DNA from 4 places in the Spirillospora sp. NPDC047418 genome. Region 4 is predicted to be linked to each of the others. Evidence: riboswitches for the same ligand, from Rfam matches in the RefSeq annotation. Region 4 holds a riboswitch; each other region holds the start of a gene.
The links. Region 4 has a riboswitch for cyclic di-AMP ahead of ABZ806_RS23275 (C40 family peptidase). Riboswitches for the same ligand answer to the same signal wherever they lie in the genome.
Positions count from the first base shown of each region.

Region 1 (4,769 bases), on a different contig from region 4:
CGGGCATCTCGTGGAGTCGCTCGGCGTGCCGCTGCCCGAGGCCGGTCCGATGACGATCGGCGGCGCCCGCGTCGAACCGTCCGTCCGCCCGGAGGCGGGCGACGAGGCGCAGGTGGCGGCGGTGCCGCGCCCCCAGGCCGTCCCGCTCGACCCGGGCCGGGACGCGCCGCGCTTCCTGCTGGACGTCCACCTCGGCACCCTGGCGCGGCGCATGCGCCTCCTCGGCCTGGACACGGCCTACCACAACGACATGGACGACCCGGCGCTCGTCGTCCAGGCCAACGCGGAGCGCCGCGTCCTGCTCACCCAGGACCGCGGCCTCCTGCGGCGCCGGGCGCTGTGGTTCGGCGCCTACGTCCGCGGCTCCCGGCCGGACGACCAGCTCCGCGACCTGCTCGACCGGTTCGCGCCCGTCCTGCACCCGTGGACCCGCTGCACGGCCTGCAACGGCGAGCTGGTCCCGGTCGACAAGAGCGAGGTCGAGAGCCGCCTGGAGGCGGGGACGCGCCGCAACTACGACGTCTACGGCCGCTGCGCCGACTGCGGGCAGGTCTACTGGCGCGGCGCGCACGGCGGCCATCTGGAGGAGATCGTCCAGGACGCGACGCGGCTGGCCGACGCCGCACGGGGCGAGCGCGGCCCGCGGGCCGCCGTGACGGAGAGGGGCTGATCGCGATCGATCTCGTGGTCGTGGGTGCGGCGATCATCGCGGACGGACGGCTGCTCAGCGCGCAGCGGGCCGAGCCGCCGCACATGGCGGGCGGCTGGGAGCTGCCGGGCGGAAAGGTCGATCCGGGCGAGTCGGACGAGGACGCCCTGGTCCGCGAGTGCCACGAGGAACTGGCGATCAAGGTCCGGCTGCGCCGCCGCGTCGGCGGCGACTGGCGCCTGAGCGAGAAGGCGGTCCTCCGCATCTGGACGGCCGAGATCATCGAGGGAGAACCCCGGCCCCTGGAACACCTGGCCCTACGCTGGCTGGCCCCGCACGAGCTCTACGAGGTCGCCTGGCTCCCCGGCGACCGCCCCGTCATAGACCAACTCGCCCAAGAGGGCCTGACCTAGCCCCCCAGACGCCCACGACCGGAGCCCGGAACGGGCGGGCCGGCGTGTCCAACGACATCAACCGGCGCAGCAACCACGCAACGACCCAAGCGTCGCGATCGCGACCGAAGGCAGGTTCGAGCGGAGCGAGAACCTGATCGCGCAGCGAGCCGCCAGGCGAGTCGGATGCGATGCAGCGATCGCACGTGTTCTTCGACGATGGAGGGCCGCCAGGCCCGAAGGAGGAGAAAAATACCAAAAAAACGCCGGGGGCTTCCTACCGCGCCGCAGGAAGCCCCCGACGATCGAGGGGCCGCGTGGGAGGGCCGGTCAGGAGATGCGGTTGGCGCCCGCGTAGTCGGAGCGGTCGGAGAGCTTGGAGATCTTCACCACGTCGCCGGTCTGCGGGGCGTGCAGGTACTTGCCGTCGCTGAGGTAGATGCCCATGTGGTGGAGGTTGCCGCCGAAGTAGACCAGGTCGCCGGAGCGGAGCGCGCCGCGGGACACCTTCGTGCCGAGCTGGTACAGGTCGCCGGTGTAGTGCGGGAGGCCGGACCTGCCGACCTGGGCGTAGGCCCAGACGACGAGGCCGGAGCAGTCGAAGCTGCTCGGGCCGGCGGCGGCCCACACGTACGGGGAGCCGATCTTGCCGTACGCCTTGCGGGCCATCTTGGCGGGCAGGCCGGAGCCCTTGATCGTCGCGCTGAGGCCGGTGCGGGGGTCGCGGGCGCTCGTGGTGGTCAGCTTGTCGAGGCGCTTCATCACCTCGGTGACCTTGGCCTTGGCGTCCGCGCGCGCCTTCTTGGCGTCCTCCCAGGCCTTCTGGACCTGCGCGGTCTTGGCCTCGGCGGTGCGCTGCGCGGCCTCGGCCCGGTCGATCTGCTTCTTCAGGGCCTGGACGGCGGCGGCCTGGTTCTGGGTGAGGTAGGCGCGCTCGGACAGCCCCTCCGGGGAGCCGTCGGCACCGAAGATCGCGTCGGGGGCGCCGGCCATGTAGGTGGCGGCGGCCATCCGCCCGAGCTGCTCGCGGGCCGGGCCGGCCTGGGCGCGCAGTGTCTCCGCCGCCCTGGTGGCGTCCCGCTGGGCCTTCTGCGCAGCCTTCCAGTCCACCCGCGCCTTGTTGAACTTCTCGGTGAGGATCTCGGCCTCTTCGTTCAGCGCGTCGAGGCTCTTGCGCAGGCCCTGCTCCGTGGTCGGGGTGGGGGTCGGCGCGGTCGCGGCCGCGGTGAGCGCGAACGGTCCGGCGGCGTGCGCGGCGACGGGCGCGGTGGCGCCGAGGCCGATCAGGAGCATGGTGGCCGCGGTGGCGGCGGGCGCGACGCGGCGCCGCCGGTGGGGGTCCGGTGCCAAGCCGGTGTTCTCCTCTCCTCGCGCGCCTACCGGGTTAGCTGACGGGTTCGGGCCAGGAGTCGCCCTACGGCGCGCGCTCGCGGCGGGCGCCGATTCACCCCAGGGAGGTGGGTCCCCGGTTCTCCCGGCGTGCGGGAGATTCGGCGTTCCGGACGCAGCCCCGGGGGGTGGGGCTTCGGACGACCGGATCTCGGGAAGATTACAAAGGATCGGCAAAGTACGCGAATCGGGGCCCGTGTGAAGCCCGCTGACGGGTGTGACGGACGCGCTCGGGATGGGCGGCGCGCGGCGGCGCGTAGAATGGAGTGCTGCCGTGGTTCTGCGGCGTCTCCCTGAAATCTCACACAAGGTAACCCGCATGCCCATCTCCACGCGCGACGACCTCCGTAACGTAGCGATCGTCGCCCACGTCGACCACGGAAAGACGACGCTGGTCGACGCCATGCTCTGGCAGTCCGGGGCCTTCCGCGAGAACCAGGACGTCGACGACCGCGTCATGGACTCCAACGACCTGGAGCGCGAGAAGGGCATCACGATTCTCGCGAAGAACACGGCCGTCCGGCACAACGGGCTGACGATCAACATCATCGACACGCCCGGCCACGCCGACTTCGGCGGCGAGGTCGAGCGCGGGCTGTCCATGGTGGACGGCGTCGTCCTGCTGGTGGACGCCAGCGAGGGCCCGCTCCCGCAGACCCGGTTCGTGCTGCGCAAGGCGCTCGAGGCGAAGCTGCCGGTGATCCTGGTCGTGAACAAGACCGACCGTCCCGACGCCCGCATCGACGAGGTCGTGGACGAGACGTACGAGTTGTTCATCGACCTCGACGCCGACGAGGAGCAGATCGACTTCCCGATCGTGTACGCCTCCGGCCGGGCCGGGCGGGCCTCGCTCGACAAGCCCGCGGACGGGGAGATGCCGGACTCGGCCGACCTGGAGCCGCTGTTCACGGTCATCACCGACACGATCCCGGCGCCGTCCTACGACCCGGACGCGCCGCTGCAGGCGCACGTGACGAACCTGGACGCCTCCAGCTACCTCGGCCGGATCGCGCTGTGCCGGGTGCGCGCCGGGACGATCAAGAAGGGCCAGCCGGTCGCCTGGTGCCGGCACGACGGCAGCATCGAGAAGGTGAAGATCACCGAGCTGCTGATGACGGACGCGCTCACCCGCAAGCCCGCCGACGACGCGGGCCCGGGCGACATCATCGCCATCGCCGGCATCCCGGACATCATGATCGGCGACACCATCGCCGACCCCGACGACCCGCGCCCGCTGCCGCTGATCACGGTGGACGAGCCCGCGATCTCGATGACGATCGGCACCAACACCGGGCCGATGGCGGGCCGCGAGAAGGGCACCAAGGTCACCGCCCGCATGGTCAAGGACCGGATCGACCGCGAGCTGGTCGGCAACGTGTCGATCAAGGTGCTGCCGACCGAGCGCCCGGACGCCTGGGAGGTGCAGGGCCGCGGCGAGCTGGCCCTCGCGATCCTCGTCGAGAACATGCGCCGCGAGGGCTACGAGCTGACCGTCGGCAAGCCGCAGGTCGTCGCGAAGACCATCGACGGCAAGAAGCACGAGCCGGTCGAGCGGCTCACCGTCGACATCCCCGAGGAGCACCTCGGCGCCGTCACGCAGCTGATGGCGGTCCGCAAGGGCCGCATGGAGCACATGACGAACCACGGCACCGGCTGGGTCCGGATGGAGTTCCTCGTCCCGGCCCGCGGCCTGATCGGGTTCCGCACCGAGTTCATGACCGAGACGCGCGGCACCGGCATGGCGCACCACGTCTTCGAGGTCTACGAGCCCTGGTTCGGCGAGCTGCGCACCCGGCCGTCGGGCTCGCTGGTCGCCGACCGGTCCGGTGTCGCGACCGCGTACGCGATCACGAACCTGCAGGAGCGCGGCACGTTCTTCGTCGGGCCGACCACCGAGGTGTACGAGGGCATGATCGTCGGGGAGAACTCCCGCGCCGACGACATGGACGTCAACATCACCAAGGAGAAGAAGCTCACGAACATGCGGTCGTCCACCGGCGACGAGCTGGAGCGGCTCACCCCGGCGCGCCTCCTGTCGCTGGAGGAGGCGCTGGAGTTCTGCCGCGAGGACGAGTGCGTCGAGGTGACGCCCGGGAACGTCCGCATCCGCAAGGTCGTGCTGGACGCCAAGGAGCGCGAGCGCACGCGCGCCCGCACCAAGCGCGCCGGGTAACGGCCCCGCCGCCGCGTGAAAGAGGCGGCCCCGCGGTTCTCGGAACCGCGGGGCCGCCTTCTCACGTGCCGTTACTTGAGCTGGACGGTCCCGGTCACGTCGGCGGCCAGGCGGAGCTGGTCGCCGTTGCGGAGCGGCGCCTCGACGCCGCGGGGGAGCCGCTCGC
Region 1 is NZ_JBEYTW010000033.1:51,316-56,084, forward strand. It holds gene ABZ806_RS21590 (Mut7-C RNAse domain-containing protein) at 1-670, shown strand, start outside; gene ABZ806_RS21595 ((deoxy)nucleoside triphosphate pyrophosphohydrolase) at 676-1,062, shown strand; gene ABZ806_RS21600 (C40 family peptidase) at 1,372-2,391, opposite strand; cyclic di-AMP (ydaO/yuaA leader) riboswitch at 2,399-2,547, opposite strand; gene typA (translational GTPase TypA) at 2,750-4,603, shown strand; gene ABZ806_RS21610 (FHA domain-containing protein) at 4,675-4,769, opposite strand, start outside.
Region 1: it holds a riboswitch for cyclic di-AMP, as region 4 does, so the genes downstream of both, ABZ806_RS21600 (C40 family peptidase) here and ABZ806_RS23275 (C40 family peptidase) in region 4, are expected to answer to the same signal.

Region 2 (4,769 bases), on a different contig from region 4:
CCGCGACCGCGTCGGAGGAGGAGGCCGCCGAGCGCCGCGTCGCCGCGCTGCGCGAGGAGCTGGCCGCCGCCCGCGGCGCGCGCTCCGCCGAGCTGGACAAGCTGCGCGCCGAGCTGCGCGAGACCAAGGCCGAGGTCGCCGAGCTGCGCCGCAAGCTGCACGACGCCCGCACCCGGTTCCGGGCGGCCGAGGAGCGCTCGGCCGCAGTCGCGGCCGGCAGCGAGCGGGAGCTGGCCGCCGCGCGCGAGTCGACCGCCGCGTCCGAGAAGGAGCTGCGCAGGCTGCGCGCCCGCGCCGCCCAGGCGGAGGCCGCCGCGGAGGCCGCCAAGCGCGCGGCGCGGGAGGGGCGCAACGTCGACGACGTCCGGCTGCGGATGCTGCTCGACACGCTCGTGGACGCGGCGCAGGGCGTCCGCCGCGAGCTGGCGCTGCCCTCCACGATCGGCCGCCCGGCCGACATGGTCGGCGGGGCGGCGCAGCGCGCGGTCCCGGGCCGGGCGCTGTCCGACGGCGACCCGCAGCTGCTCGACCGGCTGCTGGCCCTGCCGCAGGTGCACCTGGTGGTGGACGGCTACAACGTCACGAAGACCGGGTACGGCGAGCTGCCGCTCTCGGACCAGCGCAGCCGGCTGGTGTCCGGGCTCGGCGGGCTGGCGGCGCAGACCCGCGCCGAGGTGACATGCGTGTTCGACGGCGCGGAGCTGGACGCGCCGGTGGCGATCGTGGCGCCGCGCGGCGTCCGGGTGAAGTTCAGCGCCCCCGGCCAGACCGCGGACGAGCTGATCGGCGAGCTGGTGCGGGCCGAGCCGCCGGGCCGTCCGGTCGTGGTGGTGTCGTCGGACCGGGAGGTCGCCGACGCGGCCCGCCGCGCGCAGGCCCGGCCGTGCCCCTCCACCCTGCTGCTGCGGCGGCTGGGCCGGTCATAAGGAACCCATAAGGCCCCGATAAGGGACGGGTCGCTCCCCGTGATCAGAATGTCACAAAAAAGAGACAATGATCGCCGATGTCAATCAAAGAGTGACGAATCGGTTGTGACGGTTGTTGCCCGTCGCTAGTGTCGTCGGCTGACGTCGTGGACGAGAGGGGCGAGACCGACCGTGGCCAAAGATCTCATCGGGGCACCAGCACAGGGGCGCGACCGGAGAGGCGGCCTGGCGAGCAGAGCCGCCTCCCGACGCCTGGCGGCCGTCGCCGCCCTGAGCCTGACGGCCTCCCTGACCTACGTCCCGGTGGCGGCGCACGCCGAGCCGAAGCCGACCAAGGCGCAGGCCCAGAAGAAGCTCAACAAGCTCAACGAGCAGATGGACCAAGAGGTCGAGAAGTACAACCAGAACAACGAGAAGCTCAAGGTCGCCAAGAAGAAGTACAGCATGTCGACGAAGGCGGCCAAGCAGGAGCAGGCGACCTTCGACGAGCAGCGCTCCAAGATCGCCCAGATGGCGGCCGCCGCCTACAAGAACGGCGACTCCGCCGACGTCACGGGCTTCGTGGGCAGCAAGGACCCGCAGGCGATCCTCGACCAGGCGGCCGTCTTCTCCCACCTGTCGCACGAGCGCAGCTCCCAGCTCACCCAGTTCCTCGCGACCGCCCAGCGGCTCCGCCGGGAGCAGGCGCAGGCCAAGGCGGCCTACGACGAGGTGAAGCAGAAGCAGGACGAGCTGTCGAAGAAGAAGAAGGAACTCAACGACAAGGTCAAGAAGCAGAAGGCGCTGGTGCGCAGCCTCGGCGGCGGCACGTCGTCCTCCGGCGGCGGAGGCGGGGGCGGCGCCACCTACAACGGCCCGGCCAGCGGCTCGGCCCGCACCGCGATCGACTTCGCCTACGCCCAGTACGGGGACCCCTACCACTGGGGCTCCGAGGGACCGGACCAGTGGGACTGCTCCGGCCTGACCATGAAGGCGTGGGCGGCCGCGGGCGTCAACATCACCCGCACCACCAACTCCCAGTGGGCCGCGACCAAGCGGGTCGCCAAGAGCGACCTCCAGCCGGGCGACCTGGTGTTCTTCAGCGGCCTCGGCCACGTCGGCCTGTACGTGGGCAACGGCAAGATGATCCACGCTCCCAGCAGCGGCAAGACCGTCACGGTCGTCAGCATCACCTCGGGCTACTACCTGAGCAATTACTACGGCGCCGGGCGTCCCTGACGCCCCGCCGGGCGCTCCGCTGAGGGGCGCCTGAGGGTTCTCATCGGCAACGGACCAGGGTTGACCTGGTCCGTTGTTGATTTTGGGGGGGTTTGCCTTCTGTTGGGGCTTTGGTACCTTGTCACCACCCCGGCGCCCTCCAGGCGCCGCGGCCCCGCGGCACCCACCAGGCGCCTCGGTCCCACGCGGCGCATCCAGCCGCCGCGTGTCAGGCGGCGCGAGCCACGCGCCGCTCCCCCCGGGCGGCACGCTCCACGCGTCGCCCCGCGGCACCCGAACGGTGCCGCAGCGGTCCCGTCGTGGACCGCGGCCGGTCCGGCCACCGTGTGCACGCCCGCAGCGTGCATGGCGCTGAGAGCGCGTCCACGGCGGATCTCCGGGCCAGGCTCCGGACGCTCCCGGCAACGGGCCGTCCGCCCACAACATCAGCGCCGCTCGTTCGCACGCGGGAGACAGGTCCCGCGCCGGGCCCCATCTCGCCCCCAGGATCGCAGCGGCAGCGCCGAATCCGCCTCAGCGCGGAACCGGGGACCCACACCGCCGGAGTCCGGGACACCTCCCGGACGGGCATTCCGGCACCCGGGGTGAATCGGTGCGCCTCTACCGGCCCCGTTCCGGTGGAGCCCGCCGTAGGGCCAGCTTCCACGCCCGAACCCGTCAGCTAACCCGGTAGGCGTCTGGAAGAGCGAAGGAGTGAGTTCCGCAGCGTTTCCTGGGCGTGGCCGCCCATCGGACGGCCACGCCCGGAACACCCCTGCCCTCCGCGGACGCGACCGTCCGGCGGAGACCCATCCGAACCGGCGTGCCCGCACGCGGCACGTCACCGCCGAGTCCGCCGACGGCCGCGCACACGCGCGCCGGACGCGGAGCCGGGGACCCACTGTGTCCTTTTTCGGGGTGAATCGGCCTGCCCATGGGCGGCCGTAGGGCGGCTTCCACGCCCGAACCCGTCAGCTAACCCGGTAGGCGGCATGGAAGTCGAGGAGAGATCCCCCCGTGCCAGGCGCGCATCGCAAGAAGACCCCGGGCAAGCACCGCAAGCCCGGCTCCCTGTCCATCACCTGGCGGACGACCGGCGGCGTGATCGTCGGCGCCGCCGTTCTCGGCACCGCCGCGGCCACCGCGCAGGCGTCCGTCCTGCCGTTCGGGCCCGCCCCGGCGACCGCCGCGGCGGCCGGCGTCACCGCGGCCAAGAAGGCGGGCGGCGGCCCGTCGCACGAGTCGTCGAAGGGCTCGTCCAAGGGCTCCTCCAAGGACGGTCCGCGCAGTACGTCCAAGGCGGCGCCCAAGAAGGACGCGAAGGACGAGCCGCGGCAGGCCCCTCCCCAGAAGTCCGGGGAGTCCCGGCCCACCGCCGCGGAGGCCATCAAGATCGCCAAGTCCCAGGTGGGGATCACCGAGGACGGCGGCGGCGACACCAAGTTCCAGAAGTGGTACATGAGCACGGCCCGCGCCCAGGAGACGGTCGCCCGCGACGGCGGCTCCATCGGCGGCTACAGCGGCGCGCAGTGGTGCGACATGTTCGTCTCCTGGGTCGGCGAGCAGATCGGCTTCACCGACCAGGTCGGCAGCGACGCCTGGACGGTCGCGCACGCCAGGTGGTTCCAGCAGCACGGCCGCTGGGGCACCGAGCCGAAGCCGGGCGCGATCGTCTTCTACGCGTGGGACGGCAGCAAGGACGTCTCGCGCATCAGGCACGTCGGCATGGTGATCAAGAAGATCGACGACGGCACCGTGGAGACGGTCGAGGGCAACACCGGCAACGCCGTCAAGATCAAGAAGCGCTCCGCCGACGACATCGTCGGCTACGGGTACCCCGACTACAAGTCTTGACTGCTCCCCTCCCTGGCGGGAGGGGATCGTTCGGGTCCCCTCCCGCCCGGACCAGCATCACGCGCGCGGAGTTCTTGTCCCTGGGACGGGACGTCCCGCACGCGGTGCAGGTGTAGATGCGCTCGGACAGCGGCAGGCGGTGCTTGGCTCTCGCGCCGCAGTCGCCGCAGTCGCCGCAGTCCATCGTGGTGTACGCCGGGCCCACCAGGCGGACGTCTCGGCCGTGTTTGCGGCCCATCTCGATCAGGGCCTTCTTGGTGTCGCCGATCGCGGCGTCGGCGGCCTTGCGCGCCATCGTGCTCTTGGCGAGGAACTTGGGGCGGAAGTCCTCGACCGCGACCGCGTCATGGTCGCGCATCACCTTCTTCGCCCACTTGCGGGCGTCGTCCCGGCGCTGTCGGGCGACCTTCGTGTGCGTTTTGGCCGCCAGTTTCCGCGCCCGCCGATACCCCTTGGACTGCTTCTTGCCCGTGGGGGCGCGGCGCCGCGCCATCTGCCGCTGGTAGCGCGCCAGCCGCGCCTGTGCCTTCTTACCGTGCTCGGAGTGCGGCAGGTCGTGGTCGCCCGAGGTGGTCGTCGCGGTCTCGGTCACGCCCCAGTCCACACCCAGGACCCGTCCGGTGGCCGGCAGAGGCTCCACCCGCGCCGTCGCGACGAACGAGGCGTACCCCCGCCACAATGCCCCCCGGCCAGGTGCAGGCGCCCGTCCCGCAGTCGGAACCCGCGGCGGGTGTAGTTGAGGGTCGGATCGGTCAGGTCCCGCTTCTTGAACCGGGGCATCCCCGCCCGCTG
Region 2 is NZ_JBEYTW010000013.1:101,329-106,097, forward strand. It holds gene ABZ806_RS11135 (NYN domain-containing protein) at 1-926, shown strand, start outside; gene ABZ806_RS11140 (C40 family peptidase) at 1,098-2,144, shown strand; cyclic di-AMP (ydaO/yuaA leader) riboswitch at 2,635-2,835, shown strand; cyclic di-AMP (ydaO/yuaA leader) riboswitch at 2,990-3,129, shown strand; gene ABZ806_RS11145 (CHAP domain-containing protein) at 3,141-3,977, shown strand; gene ABZ806_RS11150 (RNA-guided endonuclease InsQ/TnpB family protein) at 3,919-4,769, opposite strand, start outside.
Region 2: it holds a riboswitch for cyclic di-AMP, as region 4 does, so the genes downstream of both, ABZ806_RS11145 (CHAP domain-containing protein) here and ABZ806_RS23275 (C40 family peptidase) in region 4, are expected to answer to the same signal.

Region 3 (4,769 bases), on a different contig from region 4:
AGGCCGATAATCGGGCGACGATCCTGACCGTTCACGGCATGGTCCAGATCTCGAATCCAGGTCTGCGTTCGGCTGCAGCAGCGGACGCGCGCCGCGGGCCCGCGATCTCGGTCGTGGCCCGCCGCCGAGGCCGAGATCGCGGGGGCTGACGCGGGGCAGGCAGGCGCGCCGTAGGGGCAAGCCTGCCTGCCTCCGGGCTCTCAGTGTCCGGTGTAGCGGAAGATCCACAGGCCGCTGTCGCGGTCGCTGCCGAAGATGTAGGTACGCCCCCTGACCTTCTTGGCTTCAATGCCCCAGAAGTTGTTGCCGCCGTCGTCGACGTAGTGGCCGACCTCGCGGATGCCCTGGCGGCCGACCTTGATCACTCGGATCCCGCCCGCGTAGTAGGACAGGTAGGCGAGGCGGCTGTCGGCCGGGTCGGTGGCGGCTTCGTGGACCGTGAGATCGCCGTGTCCGGTGGCATAGGCCGGGTCCAGGCCCTCCTTGATCGCGTAGTTGTCGATCTCCTTGAGGGTCCTGCCGTCCAGCAGGTGCACGGTTCCCCAGCCGTCGAACTTCGACTGGGCCTTGACCCCGGCGCCGATCGTGCCCAGGGCCGGGAAGTCCGCACCCTCGGGCGTCGACGAGTATTCGGGCGTGTCACCGAACAGGAGGTGCCCTGCGCGGTGGCCGACGCAGACGGCGGATGCGGTGACGGTGAACTGGTGCCCTTGGCTTCCGCACAGGAACCCGTCAGGGAACAGGCCATTGCTCGTCGCGCCGTGGCTCTGCACGACGATCACCTTGTCGTATCCGGCGAGCTGGCCGGACTCGACCTTCTTGGAGAAGAAGCAGCCGCCCCGGACGAAGACGGCGACATCGGCGCCGGTGGTCGCCTTGGACGGGACCTCGGCGCGGTCACTGGTGCCGTTGCCGTCGACGTCCTCTTCGCACCGCTCCCGGCCCAGACGGTCTTGGCGCCTTCGAAGGTCTTGCCGGGCAGCGTGTCGATCTGGACCGTCCAGTCGAACTGGCCTGCGCCGTAGGTGCCGGCATTCGGCCCAGCGGTGATCTGGAAGGACGTCCGGGTGGGGGAGAAGTCCTCGTCGGTGCCGACGATGAACCGGTTGTTGCGCGTCCATTCGGCCTGGTGGCCGTTGCCTTCCGGCGGGCTGAAGCCGAGGAGCTTCTCGGGGTCCGGGTAGTCGGAGTCGTTGACGAAGACCGGCTTGGCCGGGTTGTCGAGATTGAGGATCACCCAGCCTGCGTCCCAGTACGACAGCAGCCCCAGCCAGTGGCCCCTGATCTTCTTGACGACCATGTCGTGCAGGAAGACGGTCTCTCCGTTGGCCAGGGGTTTCTGGGCGCCGGGCCAGTCGGTGAGGCTCGTCTCGGCGATCAGCGTCGGGTTGGACGGGTCGGTGATGTCCATGATGTCGACGTCGCTGGTGGCCTGTTCCTCGTCGTCGGAGATCATGGCGTAGACGTGGCGCCCGGCCTGCCAGGCGAAGACGCTGTGCTCCTGACGAGCCGTCGGCAGTTCGCCGTCGTTGGTGTCCCCTCGCCGATCGCCAGTGGGACGATGTGGCGCGGGTCGGTCACGTCGTAGATAGACATCCCGCCGACCTGTGATCCCGTGTCCGAGCAGATCTCGTTGTTGGTCACCAGGATGTCGCCCTTGAACGCGGCGGTTCGCATCTTGATGACCTGCATCCCCTCACCCGGATATGACCCCGCCGGGAACTCGGTGAAGGAGACCTCCTTCGGCTTCGCCGGGTTGGAGATGTCGACCGTGTAGAAGCCGCCCTTCCCGCATGGGTCGGTGTTGAGGCGCCGAGCCGCCAGGTAGGCGTGGTCGCCGCTGACGGCTAGGTCGGCGATGTGTCCCGGCCGGTCCTGGCCGGTCGCGCCGCTGACGTCGAGTTCGCCGACCAGCTTCACGTTCTTGCTGGAGCCGGGGAGGTGCCCTTCGCTTCCACCGTGCTGGTCGTCGGCTTCACGGCCGCCGCTCTCGGGATCGGCGGAACCTCCATTGATCTTCGTCTTGGCGGTTGGTGGCGTGGGGCTGGCGGCTGCGTCCCCGAGACCGCTCATGGCGATCGTCAGGGTGGTGGCCAGGGGGATCGCCCATGGGCCCTGCGCATGTCTCACCTCTCGTCGGTGGACCTGATCATCGGGTGGCATGCCTGGGTCGGCGCCCCCGGCAGCCGGCGATCAGACATGCCGTCCGGACCGTACTCCTACGCAATGTAGGAGGAAAGGTGTGACTCCAATACGGCCGCCCGAAAGCCCTCCTGAGATCTCGACCGCTGCTCCTCCGTGAGCGAAAGCCGAGTTGTTTCAGTACGGAGGGTTACGCGTCGAAGCGGTTGGCGTCAGCGGAGCAACCTGGGGGAGACGACCTTGGCGACGTCCTTGCGGAGGCTCGGGAGGGTGGGGGCGAACTTGTAGCCGCAGCAATCGGTGTCGTTGAACTTCATGTGCGGGACGATGGCCTCATACGGGTTGAGGTCGTACTGCTCGCACAGCCAACCGCAGACCTTGACCAGGGAATCGCGCAGTCGTTGCGGAGGCAGGACGGTGTTGTAGGTGCCTTCGCACTCGATGCCCACGGTGTCGGCGTTCGCGCCTCTCACGTGCGTGCCGACTACCATCTCGCCCCGTTCGGCCGCCGCGAGGCTGCCCGTACGACCCTCCAGGATGTGGCCTCCCCGGCTGATGGTGAAGTGCTGTCCGGTGTCGCCCCATCCTCGTCCCTTGTGCGCATTCTGGATCGCGCGTGCGAGGCGCTCTGCCCGTGCGAGCGAGTAGTCGTCGACGTTGTCGGTGAAGGTGTGGTGCACGACGATGTACTTGGGAGGACGCCGGCGGACGGTCGCGGTTCTTTCCGGCTTGCCGGCCCCCCACTCTTTGGTCGGGTGGATCAGCGGAGACTTGGCGGATGCCGTGCGTGCGTTCCGGGAGGCGCGAGATCGCCTGCCCCCGGCCGCGCCCTCCTTGCCACTCGCGGCGGCTCGTTGCGCTGTCCGCGCCGGAGGCGAGCCCCGCATTTCCTGGACGCCGAATGCCGCGCCGGCCGCGAGGAGGCCGCCCAGAAGGAGAGTTCGGCGAGGTACGGCGCCGTTCGTGGAGCCGTCGGCGCGATGCCGTCCGTCGTAGTTCATCGGAATTCCTCCGAGGGGATCGCCCCACGGCGCGGCCAATGTCATGGGAATGGCATGCCGAAGGGCAGGCGGAAGTCGCCGCCTGTGGTCAGCAGGGGATAGTGCGTGCACTAACGCATGCGGGGCCTGCCCCGGCTGGAGCCGTGGACAATGAAGGTCAAATGAATTAGTTGCGCACGTGCACGCTACGAGGAAGACGCTGCATCAGCATGCGTGGGGATGGTCCTCGTCAGACGATCGGAATCAACAGAGTCTGCGGTTCTGCTGTCTTCCGGCGCTCTACGCTGTGCCAGGTCAGGTGCCCGGACGGCTGACCGTTCGGGAGTCAGGCGCAGGACGGTCGGCAACTGGGGGAGCGTACTGCCTTTTCACGCTTTCTCCTCTCCTTGACTGCCTACCGGGTTAGCTGACGGGTTCGGGCCAGGAGTAGGCCCTACCGCGGCCTTGGTCGCGGATTCACCCCAAGAAGGATGGGTCCCCGGCTTCCAGGGCGTCGGGCGCCATGGAATTAGGCGTTCGGCCGGTCGCCTGTGGAGCGGCGTTCCCTGGCCGACTACTAGGCAAGTTAGTACATGGAGCTCCGTGCGTCCAAGTCGGCAAAGGTAAAATTCAATAGTGATCTACGCCGGGCCACTCCGCCCGAGGCTGGGTCTTCGCCTGTGAGTGACGCGGGTTCCGGGATGGGAGCTCCAAGGGAGCGGGTCGCTCGTGCGCCATCGATTCCGAGCTTGGCTCAGGGATGAAGTGAGCCATACGGGACTTTGGCGGGGTCTCGTCCTACGACACGTAGGAGATGGCTACAGTATGTGATGTGTACCTAACTCAGCGTGCTTCGCAGGGGTGCGGCCCCTCGTCAGGAGGCGGTCTGTCGCTCCTGCTGGTCACGCTGTCCGCGCTCCACTTCGTGCTCTGCCTGCCTGGTCTGCACTCAGAAGAATCGGCTGGGACGGCGGGGCGCACGGTACCCTCTGCCGCCTTGAGTGCCCACGCCGACGGTCAGCCTGGCAACTCGGGCGGAGCGGCGACGAAGAGCCTTCCTCCCGAGCCGCATGATGACTGCGGAGATTCGACGGCTCTCCCGTCCGAGGGCAGCCGGGTTGTCATGCTTCTCATTGCCGCGTTCCTCGGACTCGCCATCCTCTTGGTGAGGGGAGAGCGAGATGCGGCAGCGATGTTCCTGCGGAGTTCCTGTGCCGCGTTGCGTCGACGATGCGTACCGCCTCGCCCCAACGGGACCCGTCTCCTGAACCTGATCTGCCTGGCGCGGCTGTGATCGGCCAGGTCATGCGCCCTTGTCGATGACGGAATAGCGGAGGACGAAGTTCTCCGATCTTCCTCCTCGGCATGCCCGCTGAGGGACAACCGGCGACGACCGCCTCGCAACCACATCCGCGCTGCTGAGCTGAGCCTTCAGGAGAGAACGTTGGACGCGATCGATCTGCACGTACCAGGGCAATCGAAGGGCTTTGGTGCTTCCCGAGGGACGGGAGCCGGCACCTGCCGGTCGCCTGCGCGCCTGGTCGGGAACACTCCCGTCCTCTGGATTCCGGATCTGTCCGGAGGGAGCACGAACGGCTTCTGGGCCAAGATCGAAGGCACGAATCCGGGCGGGATCAAGGACCGTCC
Region 3 is NZ_JBEYTW010000052.1:8,454-13,222, reverse strand. It holds gene ABZ806_RS27885 (DUF305 domain-containing protein) at 1-27, shown strand, start outside; gene ABZ806_RS27880 (hypothetical protein) at 201-773, opposite strand; gene ABZ806_RS27875 (hypothetical protein) at 779-1,456, opposite strand; gene ABZ806_RS27870 (hypothetical protein) at 1,453-2,130, opposite strand; gene ABZ806_RS27865 (peptidoglycan recognition protein family protein) at 2,355-3,143, opposite strand; cyclic di-AMP (ydaO/yuaA leader) riboswitch at 3,519-3,668, opposite strand; gene ABZ806_RS27860 (PLP-dependent cysteine synthase family protein) at 4,567-4,769, shown strand, end outside.
Region 3: it holds a riboswitch for cyclic di-AMP, as region 4 does, so the genes downstream of both, ABZ806_RS27865 (peptidoglycan recognition protein family protein) here and ABZ806_RS23275 (C40 family peptidase) in region 4, are expected to answer to the same signal.

Region 4 (4,769 bases):
ACGTCTGGCGCATCTTCAAGCAGAACGGGAAGGAGGTGCGCCGCCAGAAGTTCCACACCACGTATCAGGCCGAGCCCCGCATCACGTGCCGGTAGCGAGCGACAGCCCGCGTTCCCGCCCACAGCCGATTCTCCGGCACAATGTGCGCAGGACGGAGGTGGCGCGTGGCCGGATTGGGTGGAGCACTCGAGCGTTCCATCATGGACGTGCTCTGGGACGCGCCCGGCCCGCTGCGGGTGCGTGAGCTGCTCGCGAAGCTGAACGAGGACGCCGACAAGGCCCTGGCCTACAACACCGTCCAGACCGTGGCCGAGAGGCTGGCGCAGAAGGGGCTGCTGCGGCGCACCCCCGACGGGACGGCCTTCCGCTACGCCCCCACCCGCGCGCGGGAGGAGTACGCGGTCGAGTTGATGCTCGACGCGCTCACCGAGTCCGACGACCACGGCAGCATCCTGGCGAGGTTCGCCGAAGCCGTCCCGCCTGAGGACGCGCGCCACCTGCTGGACGCCCTGCGCCAACGGACGTCCGGCGAGCAGGGGGAATGACGGCGTGATCTACCTCGTGATCAGTCTGGTGTCCACGGCGGTCCTGCTGGGCTGCCTGGCGGGGCCCGCCCTCGATCGGCTCCGCCGCCCCGCCGCGCATCCGGGGATCGCCATCGCCTGCTGGTTCGCGGCTCTGGCCGGCACCTTCATCGCCGACATCGGGATCGTCGCGGTGGCGCTGCTGTCGCCGCCGGCGCCCGGCCACGGCCTGTTGGAGTGGCTGCGCAACTGCCTGCCGCACCACGGCGACGAGGCGATCATCATGGCAGCGGCCGCGAGCCTGGTGCTGCTGACGGCCTGCTGCTCTAGGCTCGTCCGCAGCCTGCCGCGGCTCAGACGAGCCGTGCGGCACCGGCGCCGGCACTGGGAGATGCTCCGGCTCGTCGCCAAGGAGCATGGACGGCACGACGACGTACTCGTCCTCGACCACCCCGTCCCCGTGGCGTACTCGCTCCCCGCCCGACAGCGCGCGATCGTGGTAAGCACCGGCACGCAGGAGACCCTCACTCCCGAAGAGTTCGGCGCTGTCCTGGTCCACGAACGGACGCATCTACGTCAGCGGCACCACACGATGCTACTCATCCTCGACCTCGCCTACGCGCTCCTGCCCTGGTTGCCGACCGTCCGCCGGGCGAAGAAGACCCTGCCGCTGCTGCTGGAGATGGCCGCGGACGACGCGGCGGCCCGGGCCTGTGGCAGGCGGACGCTCGTCGACGCCCTGTGCCGGCTCGCGGCGACACCAGGTGTGGCAGGCGCCCTCGGCGCCGCGGGCCCCTCCACAGGGGCGCTCACGGAACGAGTGCTGCGGCTGGAGTCCGCCGAGGCGGTGAAGCCGCGCCGGGCGGCCAGGGCGGCAGCCTCCGCCTTCGTCACCATCGCCGTCGCCACGCCCCTCCTGGTCGCCGCCGCGACCATCGTGCAGCTGTCCGAGATCTGCTGAGGCCGTCCCTTACCGGCCGGTCATTAACACATCGTTGAGACTCCAGAGGCGGTTTGTCGCAATCGGCCGCTTGGGTGGCGAATGAGGCCGCTATCTCCTACGCTCCGTAGGAGCCATCGTGGGGTGTCCCCGCCGGGGACAGCGGTGGCCACGCCGAATCCCGCGGCCCCGCGCCGTCCGAGGAACCGGGGAACCGTTTTCCACTGGGGTGAATCCGCTCCCCCGAGCGGTAGGGCGACTCCGGCCCGAACCCGCCAGCTCACCCGGTAGGCGTACTGGAGAGGACAGTGCATGCAGCGACGAGCTGCCGGAGAGAGAACGCCGATCCGCCGCCGGTTCATCATGAGCACGGCATGGACGGCATCGATCGCCGTTTCCGCGACGCTCGTGGCTCCCCCGCCCGCTTGGGCAGAGCCCAAGCCGACCCGCAAAGAGCTGACTGCTCAGCAGAAGAAGCTCGCCGACGAGGCGGAGAAGCTCAGCGAGCAGTACAACGGGTTGCGCGTGCGCCTGCAGCAGGCGCAGCGCGCCGCCAAGGTGGCCGAGGGCAACGCCGTCCGCCAGAAGAAGGCGCTGGACGAGGCCCGGGACCGGATCGTCAAGCTCGCCGCCGACAGCTACAAGAACGGTCCGACGGACCCGGCGGTCGCCTTCGCCTCAGCGGACGACCCACAGGCCGTGCTGGACAAGTCGGCCACGCTCAACTACTTCGCCCGCCAGGACAGCACCCGTGTCGCCCACCTGCTCCAGACGATGCAATCCGCGGAACGATCCCGCAAGTCGGCTGAAGCACGCGCGAAGCAGGTGCGCGAGCTCACCGACGAGGCGAAGAAGAAGCGTAAGGAGCTCCAGACCAAGCTGAAGAAGGTCGAAGCCAAGCTGGGCGTTGGGTCCGGCGGACGCACCAGCGCGGGACCCGCCCCGAACGTTGATCCAGGTGGGGCCTCGGCCAAGGCCATGGGGGCGGTCAGGGCGGCCCTGAGCCAGCGCGGCGTTCCGTACTCGTGGGGCGGCGGCAATGCGTCGGGCCCGTCCTACGGCACCGCCCAGGGCGCCAACATCAAGGGCTTCGACTGCTCGGGACTGACGCTGTACGCCTACGCCCAGGTCGGCATCAGCCTCCCCCACTACACCGGCAGCCAGTTCACCGCTGGCACGCGTGTCTCCCAGAGCCAGCTCAAGCCCGGCGACCTGGTCTTCTTCTACAGCGACCTCCACCACATGGGCATGTACATCGGCAACGGCAAGATGGTCCACGCCCCGCAGACCGGCGACGTCGTCAAGATCAGCTCGATCTCCGGCCGCCCGTTCGCCGGCGGCGTCCGCGTGGCCTGACCACCGCGCGCCGAACCCCCCGTACCGCGTCCCCGTCACCCGCCCCCGGGGTGACGGGGACGTCTTTGTGCTGCCATCCCTGTGGCCAGCCCACCGGACGCCCCGCACCCACCCTCTACTATTCGACGAAGTAGTAGAGGGACGTGCCTTGGGACGCTGCCGCAAGTTCAACCCGAGCGGGGAGATGCTCCCGTGCGGGTCGATAGCGGTGCAGCGCCATCCTTCGTGGGACCGGGGCCAGGAACTGGACCGTCCGAGTTTGTTTGGGGATCTCGGACGGCCAGCCGGTCGACGTCATCGTCACCTATACGAGCTGTCCGGCAGTGCACGTCCATCCGGGCGTGGTCCTTCGCCCGTGGAGAAGCAGATATGGGGTCGAAGAGGGCGACGCCGTGCATCTACGCATACCAGGCCGGCCCCGTCGGGTTGTGACCCCGGCTCGGCCGTTACACCGGAAAGTGGCAGTGGCGTTCGAGGATCGCCGTAATGGCCGGGTTGGCAGCGAGAGCCAGCGGCAGCGTCACAAGCAGGGCGATACCGATGCTGCCGGTGAGACGTCCTGCGCGGGACAGGGGATCGTGGGGCGCGAGAAGGCGGCGGACCCGCAGAAGTGCCGTGCCACCGCCCGCCCCCATGGCCATGGTCGGCGTCCGGCCGCCGGCGACGGCCACCAGCGCCGCCGCGAGGGTGACGCGGTCGTGTTTGCGGGCGGCCACGTCATCGGCCAGCAACTCCAGCAACCTGGGAACCTCCGCCCTGGCGGCGCGGAGGAGCGGTACGGTGGGGAACGCACGGCCGAATGCCACGGCGAGGTTGATCGCGAGATCGTGGCGGCCCGCCAGATGCGCGCGCTCGTGGGCGAGGACCGCGGACAGCTGATCCTCGGGAAGCCGTTCGAGCGCCCCCGTGCTCAGCACGACACAGCGTCGGCGTCCTGGCAGGCAGTAGGCCAGCGGCTGATCGTAATCGACGACCAGGGCGCCCAGGTCCCGGCGGCGGCGGGCCACCATGGTGAGCGTCTGCATGTGTCGGCGCCGCTGAAGCGCGGTCGCGATGAAGGCGGTCAGGACATGTCCGGCCGTCCAGAGCAGGACGCCGCAGGCCACGAAGAGCCCGGCGTAGCCCGCGACCGGCTGTGGCGGGACCTCGTAGTGCACGCGCAGCATCAGGCGGCATGCCGCCAGCAGGTCCGCCAGGCCGTGCGGTGCCCGGACGATCGGCACCACGAGCATCAGGCCGGCGAGGACCACCGCGGCGATGACGGACGCTCCGGCCGCCTGCCAGGCGAGCACACCGAGCCGTGGAGCCCGGTCGGCCCATCCGCGGGCGCGCAGCAGCCGGGGACCCAGGATTCCCAGCAGCGCCGCATAGGCGAGGAGGGTGGCGACCGCGGTCACGTGGTATCCCGCGGCTTCACGACGTTAAGAGCCGCTTGCAGGGCTTCGCTTTCCTCTGGCGACAAGTCGGACAGGAAGTGGACGAGCGCTGCGGCCTGGTTGCTGCTGGTCGCAAGCGCCTCACGCATGAGCTTGGCCGTGTAGCCCTCTCGCGAGGCGACCGCCTCGTACTCATAAGCGCGCCCGACGCGCTTCCTACGCAGCCATCCTTTCTTGTGCAAGTTGTCCATCACGGTCATCACCGTGGTGTAGGCGATCGACCGCTCACGCTGAAGGTCTTCAAGGACCTCGCGGACGTTGGCGGGGCGGCCATAGGACCACATCCGGTCCATGACCGCGGCCTCCAGGTCGCCGAAGCGCTGCCCGGGCATGATCTACCGCCTTCCGACGTCCCGCCTGCTGGATCGGCTCTGCATACTACAGTCCATAGTAGTTTTCTCTCGCTAGCGCGTGCCGAGATCAATTCGGCTCGACGGTGCCCCACACCACTCCGACGCCCGGTACCGGCTGACGGTGCCCTACGGTGCGGAACCCGGCGTCCTCGAAGGCCTC
Region 4 is NZ_JBEYTW010000038.1:17,141-21,909, reverse strand. It holds gene ABZ806_RS23290 (VanW family protein) at 1-95, shown strand, start outside; gene ABZ806_RS23285 (BlaI/MecI/CopY family transcriptional regulator) at 141-545, shown strand; gene ABZ806_RS23280 (M56 family metallopeptidase) at 550-1,485, shown strand; cyclic di-AMP (ydaO/yuaA leader) riboswitch at 1,627-1,773, shown strand; gene ABZ806_RS23275 (C40 family peptidase) at 1,777-2,820, shown strand; gene ABZ806_RS23270 (M56 family metallopeptidase) at 3,267-4,217, opposite strand; gene ABZ806_RS23265 (BlaI/MecI/CopY family transcriptional regulator) at 4,214-4,588, opposite strand; gene ABZ806_RS23260 (class I SAM-dependent methyltransferase) at 4,677-4,769, opposite strand, start outside.